3 regions of the Streptococcus oralis genome follow, and region 3 is predicted to be linked to each of the others. Evidence: riboswitches for the same ligand, from Rfam matches in the RefSeq annotation. Region 3 holds a riboswitch; each other region holds the start of a gene.
What was found. Region 3 has a riboswitch for thiamine pyrophosphate ahead of I6G42_RS01760 (thiamine-binding protein). Riboswitches for the same ligand answer to the same signal wherever they lie in the genome.

Region 1: linked by a shared signal. The riboswitch ahead of thiD (bifunctional hydroxymethylpyrimidine kinase/phosphomethylpyrimidine kinase) and the one ahead of I6G42_RS01760 (thiamine-binding protein) in region 3 are both predicted to bind thiamine pyrophosphate.
Region 2: linked by a shared signal. The riboswitch ahead of I6G42_RS09510 (ECF transporter S component) and the one ahead of I6G42_RS01760 (thiamine-binding protein) in region 3 are both predicted to bind thiamine pyrophosphate.

What each region holds. Positions count from the first base shown of each region.
Region 1 covers NZ_CP065707.1:1,938,261-1,942,429, forward strand. The annotation lists gene I6G42_RS09460 (heavy metal translocating P-type ATPase) at 1-371, opposite strand, end outside; gene I6G42_RS09465 (cupredoxin domain-containing protein) at 381-752, opposite strand; gene I6G42_RS09470 (CopY/TcrY family copper transport repressor) at 763-1,158, opposite strand; TPP riboswitch at 1,342-1,440, shown strand; gene thiD (bifunctional hydroxymethylpyrimidine kinase/phosphomethylpyrimidine kinase) at 1,525-2,316, shown strand; gene thiE (thiamine phosphate synthase) at 2,363-2,995, opposite strand; gene I6G42_RS09485 (hydroxyethylthiazole kinase) at 2,988-3,791, opposite strand; gene thiW (energy coupling factor transporter S component ThiW) at 3,791-4,169, opposite strand, start outside.
Region 2 covers NZ_CP065707.1:1,943,641-1,947,809, reverse strand. The annotation lists gene I6G42_RS09520 (amino acid ABC transporter permease) at 1-188, opposite strand, end outside; gene lctO (L-lactate oxidase) at 398-1,534, shown strand; TPP riboswitch at 1,683-1,771, shown strand; gene I6G42_RS09510 (ECF transporter S component) at 1,930-2,490, shown strand; gene I6G42_RS09505 (ATP-binding cassette domain-containing protein) at 2,491-3,876, shown strand; gene I6G42_RS09500 (energy-coupling factor transporter transmembrane component T) at 3,878-4,169, shown strand, end outside.
Region 3 covers NZ_CP065707.1:360,476-364,644, reverse strand. The annotation lists gene polA (DNA polymerase I) at 1-1,610, shown strand, start outside; TPP riboswitch at 1,714-1,816, shown strand; gene I6G42_RS01760 (thiamine-binding protein) at 1,886-2,176, shown strand; gene I6G42_RS01755 (ABC transporter permease) at 2,139-2,897, shown strand; gene I6G42_RS01750 (ABC transporter substrate-binding protein) at 2,936-3,943, shown strand; gene I6G42_RS01745 (ABC transporter ATP-binding protein) at 3,943-4,169, shown strand, end outside.

The DNA of each region.
Region 1 (4,169 bases), 450 kb from region 3:
ATAATCACAAGAGGCAGGGTAAAGATACTAGTAATCCAAAAACGTTGCAAAAGTGACAAAGATTTTCGAGTCTTCTCAACTACGGTATAACTTCCCTTTTGCATCTTCATACCACATGAGAATGCATGCTCACCCAACTCTTGAGGTGTAAAACGAATTGTCTTCTCTTCATCTACGCTGATTGGTTCCAAGATGCCTTCTTCTTCAAACAGAATTTCCTTATAACAGTTTGAAGGTGTCACACGGTGAAAGGTGATCTCAGCAGGAACTCCTTTTTGCAGTTGAATGTGGGCTGGATGGTAGCCTTTGTCTGCCGTGATACGGATTTTTTGAACACCATTTTCAAGACTTGCTTTTACGATTTCAGTCATATCATTCTCCTATTCTACAATCATCTTACCGTGCATCATATTCATGCCACAAGAGAAACCATACTCTCCAGCCTGTTCAGGTGTGATTTCCACTACATACTCTTCACCCATAGGCAAGTCCGCATGCACTCCAAAATCTGGGAAAACAATCTGATCTAGGCAGGGTGAAGGGTCCTTGCGGTCAAAGACGATACGGGCTGGCACTGATTTCTTAAGAATAATCAACTCAGGCGTATAGCCCCCTTTGACTTCCACTCGAATCTCTTGGTAGCCCTTTTTTTGCTGGGCCTTTTGTTCAGATTTTTCAGGCTTTTTGAAAAACCAAAACAAGATAAACGCGATAAGGGCAATACAAATAATGGTTACAATACTATTTAACATGACGTCTCCTTTACATACAATTACATTTTACTTCCGCAACTGCGCTAGCTTTTTTCTTAGAAATCACAGCTTCCAAATCTTCCAAGTCAGCCTGAGTAAAATCACATTCAGCAATCAAATCAGCCAACAAGTTCTTAATCCTACGAGAACAAACCTTGTCCTTGATATCTTGGACAAGTAAATCCCGACTTTGGTCCAAAGTTAAAAGGGCTGAATAGACAAAGAACTTGCCTTCTTTTTTCCTTGTCAGACACTCTTTCTCAACCAAACGAGCCAAAAGAGTTTGAATGGTCGACTTGGACCAGTCGAACCGTTCCGCTAAAACCCTGATCAAATCGCTACTGGTCTGCTCGCCCTGCATCCAAATGATCTTCATAACCTGCCATTCTGCATCTGAAATCTGCATAATCACACCTCCTAAATCTACATTTGTCGATTACAGTTATTAGTATACTCCGAAAATCTACATTTGTCAACTATAATTTTTATTATTTTTTCGAAAAATAGAATTCTAATCATGTAACGAGAGATTTGCAGTCAAATTTTACTATATAAACTATAAAAATATGCTATACTGTAGAAAAAAGAAAACAACCACTAGGGGTGCGTAAAGCTGAGATTAACGACTGTTAGATCCCTTTGACTCAATCTAGGTAATGCTAGCTGATGGAAGTGGAAATGATAATGTCGACTACCCAGTCTTCTATTGCTTTCCTCAAACAGACTTACTTGTTCTTAAGAATACAAACTTCAGTTGGTTGGGAGGTTTTAGATGACTTATTTACCCGTTGCTCTGACCATTGCTGGAACTGACCCTAGTGGCGGTGCTGGCATTATGGCTGACTTAAAGTCATTCCAAGCGAGAGATGTTTATGGAATGGCCGTTGTGACCAGCCTTGTCGCTCAAAATACCAGAGGCGTTCAATTAATCGAGCACGTCTCCAACCAAATGTTGGAAGCTCAATTGGAGAGTGTCTTTTCGGATATCAAGCCCCAGGCTGTAAAAACTGGTATGTTAGCAACTACTGAAATCATGGAGATTATCCAACCCTATCTTAAAAAACTGGACTGCCCCTACGTGCTGGACCCTGTTATGGTCGCAACAAGCGGTGATACCCTGATAGATACTAGTGCGAGAAGCTACCTAAAAACAAACCTGCTTCCCCTTGCGACTATTATTACACCCAATCTTCCTGAGGCAGAAGAAATTGTTGGTTTCTCAATTCATAATCCAGAAGACATGCAACGTGCCGGTCGCCTGATTTTAAAAGAATTTGGTCCTCAGTCTGTGGTAATCAAAGGTGGTCATCTCGAAGGCGGTGCCAAGGATTTCCTCTTTACCAAGGAGGAGCAATTTGTCTGGGAAAGTCCTCGAATTCAAACCTGTCATACCCATGGTACTGGATGTACCTTTGCTGCTGTGATTACGGCTGAACTTGCCAAGGGCAGAAGTCTTTATCAGGCAGTGGATAAGGCCAAGGCCTTTATCACAAAAGCCATCCAAGACGCTCCTCAACTCGGTCATGGTTCTGGTCCAGTCAACCATACAAGTTTTAAAGATTAAGAAAAACTCTCTAGTTCCCGCTTTAAGGGAATTAGAGAGTTTTTGATTAGGAAATAATGTCATCCAGCTTTGTTAAAAAGGCTTGCGTTTTTGCCTCTATATCTTCTGCTTGCATCAGATCCCTGACGACAGCTACACCAGCTATACCAGTTGCAGCAAGCTGGTCAATATTCTCTGACGTCAAGCCTCCAATAGCAACTACTGGAATGGAGACCGTTTGGCAAATGGTTTTCAAGGTTGAAATCAGGGTGATGGGTGCATTTTCTTTGGTCGTAGTCGGGAAAATGGCTCCTGTTCCCAAGTAATCCGCACCCGATGTTTCCGCCTCAAGAGCCCTTTTTACTGTTTTAGCAGTAACACCGAGGATTTTTTCAGGACCCAAGACTTGGCGGGCAACCGAAACTGGTAGTTCATCGTCGCCAATATGCAAACCTGCAGCATCGACTGCAAGACAGATATCCAACCGATCATCGATAATTAAGGGGACTTGGTAGGCATCTGTTATTTCCTTGACTTGTTTTGCCAGTTGATAGTATTGATTGGTGGTGAGGTTTTTTTCTCGTAGTTGGATGATGGTAACACCTGAACGGCAGGCCGTCTCAACTTTTTCAAGAAAGCTTTCCAAGGAATCTTGGTAGCGATTGGTTACCAGATACAGTCTAAGTGCTTCTCTATTCATAAAAGTCTCCTTTGATTGCTTTTAGCCAGTTTTCATCTCTTTTTAGGAGAGAGAGTTGATTGAGAACTTGGTAACGAAAATCTTCCAATCCCATTCCTTGAACAAGAATTCTCTCGGCAGAAATATTGAGATAAGAAACCGCTAGGCAAGAAGCTTCAAAGGCAGTCTTTCCTTGGCTGAGAAAAACAGCTGTCAAGGCTCCAACCAAGTCTCCCGTCCCTGTTATCCAGTCTAATTCTGCACAGCCATTCCTCAATACAGCAACTTGATTTTCTGAAACGATGAGGTCCTTGGGACCCGTGACTAAGAATGACATACCAGGATAAAGCTGACACCAGTCTTTCAAGACTTGAAGCAAATCCTCAGTTTCTTGATCTTTAGAACTCGCATCAACCCCAACTCCATGGTGCTTTAAACCAACAAGACTTCGGATTTCCGACATATTTCCTTTAAGGACCGTGGGCTTGTATTCTAAAAGATCTCTGACTAGTCCCTTACGAATGGATGACGCTGATACACCAACCGCATCTACTACCATTGAGAGAGAAGCTTGATTTGCATAAGAAGCTGCCATACGGATTGCTTTCTCCTTCTCAGCTGACAAATGCCCCAAATTGATGAAGAGAGCTTGGCTTTGTTTGGTAAAATCAAGAACCTCACGGGGATCATCTGCCATGACAGGTTTGCATCCCAGAGCTAAAATCCCATTTGCCAGCATCTCACAAGAAATCTCATTGGTGATACAGTGAATCAAGGAACTGGTTGCCAGAGGGAAAGGATTTGTAAATGCCTGCATCAGTCTATCCTTTCTCCAAAGAAATATCCCTGCACTTTTTTAAAGAATTCCTGCTTGATTAAAAATCGAAAGGCAAGAAAAGCTATGGCTGTACCGATCAAGGTCGCTCCGAAAAATCTCGGAGTATAGATAAACCAGCTGAGCTTGGCCGCAGATCCTGTAAAGAGAACCATGACAGGATAGGAAACAATAGAACCGATAATCCCTGTTCCCAAGATTTCTCCTAGGGCAGAATAGTGAAATTTCCGACCATACTTATAAAAGAGACCTGCAAGGAGGGCTCCAAAAGTAGCTCCTGTAAGAGCCAAAGGTGGAATCCCTTGAGTCGTCATACGGATAAAGGCTGTGACTGTAGCCATAGCTAAAGCATAAACAGGT
Region 2 (4,169 bases), 440 kb from region 3:
GTGTTTCGTGACAATTCGATGTAGGCTGTTGCTAACTGTGAAAAGATAGGAACGCGATAATGCCGAATGACACTAACGATTAGACCAACAAGAAAAGAACCCAAAATTCCCCAAACTGCGATATGCAGGGTCAGAAAAAAAGCCTTTTGATATAGTGGTAGATATTGTTCAACAATGGACCAATCCAAAATAGAACCTCCCGTCTAGGAATGATATAGCTATTGTAGCACTAAAGGGCATGTTTGGATAATATGAATTTTTTATCACAATGATAGAAAATATTTATCATGTCTGTGATTTGAAATTTCCAGACAAAATTTTTGAAAGGATTCTGAAAAAGAGGTAAGATAGTTTATGCAAGAAAAAGTAAACGCTTACTTAATAAGGAGGACACTTTATGTCATATAAAACAAGCAATGCAGAAGGACCTGTAGATTTTATTAACACTTATGATTTAGAGCCAATGGCGCAACAAGTCATTCCTAAAGCTGCCTTTGGTTATATCGCTAGTGGAGCAGAGGATACTTTCACTTTACGCGAGAACATCCGTGCCTTTAACCACAAACTCATCGTTCCACATACGCTTTGCAATGTTGAAAATCCAAGTACAGAGATTGAATTTGCAGGTGAAAAATTATCTTCACCAATTATTATGGCGCCTGTTGCAGCTCATAAATTAGCAAATGAGCAGGGGGAAGTAGCTACTGCGCGTGGTGTGCATGAATTTGGTTCTCTCTATACAACTAGTTCCTACTCTACTGTTGACCTTCCAGAAATTACGGAAGCTCTTCAAGGGACACCTCATTGGTTCCAATTTTACTTTAGTAAGGATGACGGCATTAACCGTCATATCATGGACCGTGTGAAGGCTGAAGGCTACAAAGCGATTGTCTTGACGGCAGATGCAACTGTAGGGGGCAATCGTGAGGTCGATAAGCGCAATGGTTTTGTCTTCCCAGTTGGTATGCCGATTGTTGAGGAATACCTGCCAGAAGGTGCTGGAAAATCAATGGACTTTGTTTACAAATCAGCCAAACAACGCTTGTCTCCACGCGATGTCGAATTTATCGCTGAATACTCAGGTCTTCCTGTTTATGTCAAGGGGCCACAATGCCGTGAAGACGTTGAACGTTCGCTTGCCGCAGGTGCTTCTGGTATCTGGGTAACCAACCACGGTGGCCGCCAAATCGACGGTGGGCCAGCGGCCTTTGACTCGCTTCAAGAAGTCGCTGAAGCAGTTGATAAACGTGTACCAATTGTCTTTGACTCTGGTGTTCGTCGTGGTCAGCACGTCTTTAAAGCTTTGGCTTCAGGAGCAGACTTGGTAGCTATTGGCCGCCCTGTGATCTATGGTTTGGCTCTTGGTGGTAGTGTTGGTGTGCGTCAAGTCTTTGAGCACTTGAATGCAGAATTGAAGACAGTCATGCAATTATCTGGAACTCAGACTATTGAGGATGTCAAACACTTCAAACTCCGTCACAACCCATACAACCCAACCTTCCCAGTCGACCCTCGTGACTTAAAGTTGTATTGATAAAGAAGACGGCCTCCACCTGATGTGGAGGTTTTTCTTCGTGTATAGAAAGATTAAATCGTTTTCATAAGCTATATAAATATATTTTCCAGTCAAATATCTTGCTAGGGCTTTCAAATTCTGTTATACTGGTCCAGTAATTAAATAATAAAGACATTTGGGGTGCTTTAGGCTGAGATAATACCCATTGAACCTGATACAGTTAAGACTGGCGAAGGGAAATGTGAAAAGGTTTTTTTCGTATGTCGAAAAGAACTGTCTAATCTGGTAAGGTAAACTCTAATTCTCGTTTGTAATTGGAGTTTTTTTGTTTATCAAAAGAGGATAGGCTTGACGGAAAGCCTTTTGGTAGCTCTTCTTGAATGCCCCACTTTTCTTTAAAAAAGGAGTTTTTTATGTTGAAAAAATGGCAGTTAAAAGATGTTATCTTACTTGCTTTCTTGTCTATCTTTTTTGGTGGCGTTTTTGTGGGTTCAGGATATCTATTTGATATCCTCACCCTGATCTTGGCCCCTCTTGGTTTGCAGGCCTTTGCCAATGAAATCCTCTTTGGTCTCTGGTGTATGGCTGCGCCCATTGCGGCTATCTTTGTTCCAAGAGTCGGAAGCGCGACGATTGGAGAAGTGCTTGCTGCGCTTGCTGAAGTCCTTTATGGTAGCCAATTCGGTCTAGGTGCCCTTTTGTCTGGCTTGGTTCAAGGTTTGGGAAGTGAACTTGGTTTTCTTGTGACCAAGAATCGCTATGAAAGTTGGCTCTCTCTAACTGCCAATAGTATTGGGATTACGCTTGTTAGCTTTGTCTATGAATACATTAAGTTAGGTTACTATGCCTTTTCTCTTCCTTTTGTCCTTTCCTTGCTTGTGGTGCGTTTTATTTCCGTCTTTTTCTTCTGTACCATCTTGGTTCGTGCCATTGTCAAACTCTATCATCAGTTTGCAGCCGGAGGAAAGGCGTAGATGGGGCTGGAACTACGGGGGATTCAGTCCCCAATCTTTTCGGAGCCGATTAATTTTACTTTTCATGCGCAAGCTTTTACCTTGTTAGTTGGGAGCAGCGGTTCAGGAAAATCCAGTCTCTTTCAAATCATTGCTCAAGTCAGTTCTCTTCCCTATAGTGGTCAAGTCCTGATAGATGGAAGCCGAGTCAGTCAGCTTTCTACCGTTGAACGTGTTCAGACGGTTGGTATGCTCTTTCAAAATCCCAATCATCAATTTACCATGGAGAATTTGTTTGAGGAACTGATTTTTACCTTGGAGAATATCGGGCATCCCCTCCAAGAGATTGATGCTAAAATAGCAGAGGTGGTCTGGCAATGTCGCTGCAAGGCGATTTTACACCGTCCCATTCATCACTTATCAGGTGGGGAAAAGCAAAAAGCTGCTTTGGCTGTTCTCTTTGCCATGAATCCTAGGGTCTATCTCTTAGATGAACCCTTCGCTTCCATTGACCGAAAGAGTAGGATAGAGATCCTAGAGATTCTAAAGGAGTTGGTCTCTAATGGGAAGACAGTCATCCTGTGCGACCATGATTTAACGGATTATGGAGCCTACATTGACCATATGGTGGAGCTGAGAGAGGGACAACTAAGAGAAGTGTTTCAAATCCCTACCTCTGAGATGACACAGGTTGCTTCAAAGAAAGTTGCCTCTAGCCCAGAATTATTCCATATGGACCGTGTGACTTGTGAGCTGGGGAATCGCCCCCTCTTTTCGATTGCGGATTTCACATTTTACCAAGGGATTTCCTGTGTCCTGGGTGACAATGGTGTCGGGAAATCAACCCTCTTTCGCTCCATTCTCCAATTTCAAAAGTATAAGGGGCGCATTACTTGGAAGGGATTGGTTCTCAAAAAGAAAAAGAGTTTGTATCGTGACCTGACGGGTGTTGTTCAGGAGGCTGAGAAGCAGTTTATCCGAGTCAGTCTGCGAGAGGAACTGCAATTAGATGGTCCAGACTCCGAAAGAAATCAGCGGATTCTCCAAGCATTACAATTTTTTAATTTGGAGCAGGCACTCGATAAGAGTCCTTATCAATTAAGTGGCGGTCAGCAAAAGATTCTTCAGCTATTGACCATCTTGACTAGCAAGGCTTCTGTGATCTTGCTAGATGAACCTTTTGCAGGTTTGGATGATAGAGCTTGTCATTATTTTTGCCAGTGGATTTTGGAGGACAGAAATCAAGGGAGAAGTTTTTTGATCATTAGCCATCGTTTAGATCCCTTGATCTCTGTGGTTGATTATTGGATCGGGATGACTAGTGAGGGTCTCAGTCATGTGAAAGACATGACAATCAGCAAACCTCTCAGTTTTCTGAGTAGCAATGGTCAAGGGGAGGTGAGGTAGTATGATCAAAGTCGCAACCCAGACACCGATACTCAGTCTTTTCTTGCTAATTTTATCCTTGGAAACATCTTTCCTTCCTTCGATTGCTCTTAATCTTTCGGTAGTCGCATTTTGCATTCTCTTTATGCTCTACTACCGTCGATTTAAGATGTTGACTTGGATGCTTGTGCTCGCCATTTTACCATCTTTTGCCAATTACTGGGCAGTACAGTTACACGGGGATGCTTCGCAGGCAGTGATACTTGGGACGAGAGCTTTTGTGACGGTTTGTATCGGCCTTGTCTTTGTTTCCA
Region 3 (4,169 bases):
GAGATAAACTTTACGCTACAGACAAACTTGAGCTCTTGCAGGAGCCAATTTTCAAGGATTTTCTAGAAAAAACACCTCTAAAAGTGTATGACTTTAAGAAAGCGAAGGTTCTTTTAAATCGCTTGGGCTTGAACCTGCAGGCCCCTGCTTTTGACAGTCGTTTGGCAAAATACTTACTCTCAACAGTCGAGAATAATGAAATTTCAACCATTGCGAACCTCTATGGCCAGACTTATCTGACTGATGATGAGACTTTCTACGGTAAGGGTGTCAAGAAAGCTATCCCTGAGAGAGAGAAATTCTTAGAGCATTTGGCTCGCAAGGTTGCAGTATTAGTTGAAACAGAGCCGGTTTTACTTGAAAAACTCAGTGAACATGGGCAGTTAGACCTTCTCTATGACATGGAGCAACCTCTGGCTTTTGTCCTTGCTAAGATGGAAATTGCTGGAATTAAAGTTAAAAAAGAGACCCTACTTGAAATGCAGGCTGAAAATGAGCTTGTTATTGAAAAACTGACTCAAGAGATTTACGAACTAGCTGGTGAGGAGTTTAATATCAACTCGACTAAGCAGTTGGGCGTCCTTCTCTTTGAAAAACTCGGTCTTCCTCTAGAATACACTAAGAAAACCAAAACAGGTTACTCGACAGCCGTGGATGTGCTAGAGCGACTAGCTCCTATTGCTCCGATTGTTAAAAAAATCCTCGACTACCGTCAGATTGCTAAGATCCAATCTACCTATGTGATTGGTTTGCAAGACTGGATTTTGGATGATGGCAAGATCCACACGCGCTATGTGCAAGATTTGACCCAGACCGGACGTTTGTCTAGTGTAGATCCAAACTTGCAAAATATCCCTGTTCGTTTGGAACAAGGCCGTCTCATTCGTAAGGCTTTTGTGCCTGAGTGGGAGGATAGCGTACTGCTCAGCTCGGACTATTCACAGATTGAATTGCGCGTTTTGGCTCATATCTCTAAAGATGAGCACTTGATTAAGGCTTTCCAAGAAGGAGCTGACATCCATACCTCGACAGCCATGCGGGTCTTTGGCATTGAACGTCCTGAAGATGTGACTCCAAACGATCGTCGTAATGCCAAGGCGGTTAACTTCGGAGTGGTTTACGGAATTTCAGACTTTGGCTTGTCTAATAATCTAGGCATCAGCCGTAAGGAAGCAAAAGCCTACATTGACACTTACTTTGAACGCTTCCCAGGTATTAAAAACTACATGGATGAGGTGGTGCGTGAGGCGCGTGATAAGGGCTATGTAGAGACTCTCTTCAAGCGTCGTCGTGAGTTGCCAGATATCAATTCACGCAACTTTAACATTCGTGGTTTTGCAGAGCGGACGGCCATCAACTCTCCTATCCAGGGCTCAGCAGCAGATATTCTCAAGATTGCTATGATCCAGCTAGACAAAGCTCTAGTTGAAGGTGGCTATCAGACCAAGATGCTGTTGCAAGTGCACGATGAAATCGTTCTTGAAGTTCCAAAGGCAGAATTAGCAGCCGTCAAAGTACTGGTGAAACAAACCATGGAAGAAGCCATCCAGCTCAGTGTTCCCCTGAACGCTGATGAGAATGAAGGAGCAACTTGGTACGAGGCTAAATAAGAAAGATATGATGGAGTTTGAAGTACTTGCCTTCAAACTCTTTTTCATGATTTTCTGTAAGCAGTTTCCTTGACTTATCTATTTATTTACGTTATCATATGTCCATATAAGATACGGGAGTCTGTGTACAGTCTGAGAGGAAGTGTTAAACTTCGACCGCACCTGATCTGGGTAATGCCAGCGTAGGGAAGGATACTTAGCCGAATTCTGCACCTTTTCCGTATATGGAAGGGGTTTTCTTTTTGTCAAAAGGAAGCCTAGAAGAGGAGGTTTTTATGAAAGCAAGCATTGCCTTGCAAGTCTTGCCCCTATCACAGGGGATTGACCGGATTGCTATTATCGATCAGGTTATTGCTTATCTGCAAGCTCAGTCCGTGACCATGGTGGTGACACCCTTTGAAACGGTCTTGGAAGGAGAGTTTGATGAGCTCATGCGCATTCTCAAAGAAGCGCTAGAAGTGGCAGGGCAGGAGGCAGATAATGTCTTTGCCAATGTCAAAATAAATGTAGGAGAGATTTTAAGCATCGATGAGAAACTTGAAAAGTATGATGAGACGACACATTAGTCTTTTGGGCTTTATAGGAGTCTTGTCGGTCTGGCAGTTAGCGGGAATATTCAAACTTTTACCCAAGTTTATCCTACCAACTCCCTTTGAAATTCTTCAGGCCTTTGTTCGTGACAGAGAATTTCTCTGGCACCATAGCTGGGCGACCTTGAGAGTGGCTTTACTCGGACTAGTCTTAGGAGTCTTGATTGCCTGTCTCATGGCGGTGCTTATGGACAGTCTGGCTTGGCTCAATGATCTTATCTACCCTATGATGGTGGTTGTTCAGACCATTCCGACCATTGCTATAGCTCCTATCCTGGTTTTGTGGCTAGGCTATGGAATTTTACCCAAGATTGTCTTGATTATCCTGACGACAACCTTCCCTATCATCGTCAGTATTTTGGATGGATTTAGGCATTGTGACAAGGATATGCTGACCTTATTTAGTCTGATGCGAGCCAAGCCCTGGCAAATCCTTTGGCATTTTAAAATCCCGGTTAGCCTGCCTTACTTTTATGCAGGTCTGAGGGTCAGTGTCTCCTACGCCTTTATCACAACCGTGGTGTCCGAGTGGCTAGGAGGTTTTGAAGGTCTTGGTGTTTATATGATTCAGTCTAAAAAACTGTTTCAGTATGATACCATGTTTGCCATTATTATTATGGTGTCGATTATCAGCCTTTTGGGTATGAAATTGGTTGATATTAGCGAAAAATATGTGATTAAATGGAAACGTCCCTAAGATAAGGATGTTTTAGAAAAAGAAAAGAGGAAATCAAAATGAAGAAAACATGGAAAGTGTTTTTAACGCTTGTGACAGCTCTTGTAGCTGTCGTGCTGGTGGCTTGTGGTCAAGGAACTGCTTCTAAGGACAACAAAGAAGCAGAACTCAAAAAGATTGACGTTATCCTAGACTGGACGCCAAATACCAACCACACAGGGCTGTATGTTGCCAAGGAAAAAGGTTATTTCAAAGAAGCTGGAGTGGATGTTGACTTGAAATTGCCACCTGAAGAAAGCTCATCTGACTTGGTGATTAATGGCAAGGCGCCATTTGCTATCTATTTCCAAGACTACATGGCTAAAAAATTGGAAAAAGGGGCAGGAATCACTGCCGTTGCCGCTATCGTTGAGCACAATACATCTGGAATCATCTCACGTAAATCTGACAATGTCAGCAGTCCAAAGGACTTAGTTGGGAAGAAATACGGAACCTGGAATGACCCAACGGAGCTTGCTATGTTGAAAACCTTGGTAGAATCACAAGGCGGAGACTTTGAGAAGGTAGAAAAAGTACCAAACAACGACTCAAACTCCATTACACCGATTGCCAATGGCGTCTTTGACACCGCTTGGATCTACTACGGTTGGGATGGCATCCTTGCCAAATCTCAAGGCGTAGAGGCTAACTTCATGTACCTGAAAGACTATGTAAAAGAGTTTGACTACTACTCACCCGTTATCATCGCAAACAACGACTATCTCAAAGACAACAAAGAAGAAGCTCGCAAAGTCATCCAAGCCATCAAAAAAGGCTACCAATATGCCATGGAACATCCAGAAGAAGCTGCAGATATCCTCATCAAGAATGCACCTGAACTCAAGGAAAAACGTGACTTTGTTATCGAATCTCAAAAATACTTGTCAAAAGAATATGCAAGCGACAAGGAAAAATGGGGACAATTTGACGCTGACCGCTGGAATGCCTTCTACAAATGGGATAAAGAACATGGTATCCTCAAAGAAGACTTGACTGACAAGGGCTTCACTAACGAATTTGTAAAATAATGACAGAAATTAGACTCGAACATGTAAGTTATGCCTATGGCGATGAAAAAATTTTAGAGGATATCAACCTGCAGGTGACGTCAGGTGAAGTGGTTTCTATTCTAGGTCCAAGTGGTGTAGGAAAGACCACCCTCTTTAACCTAATCGCTGGGATTTTAGAAGTCCAGTCTGGGCGAATTGTCCTTGATGGCGAGGAAAATCCTAAGGGGCGCGTGAGTTATATGTT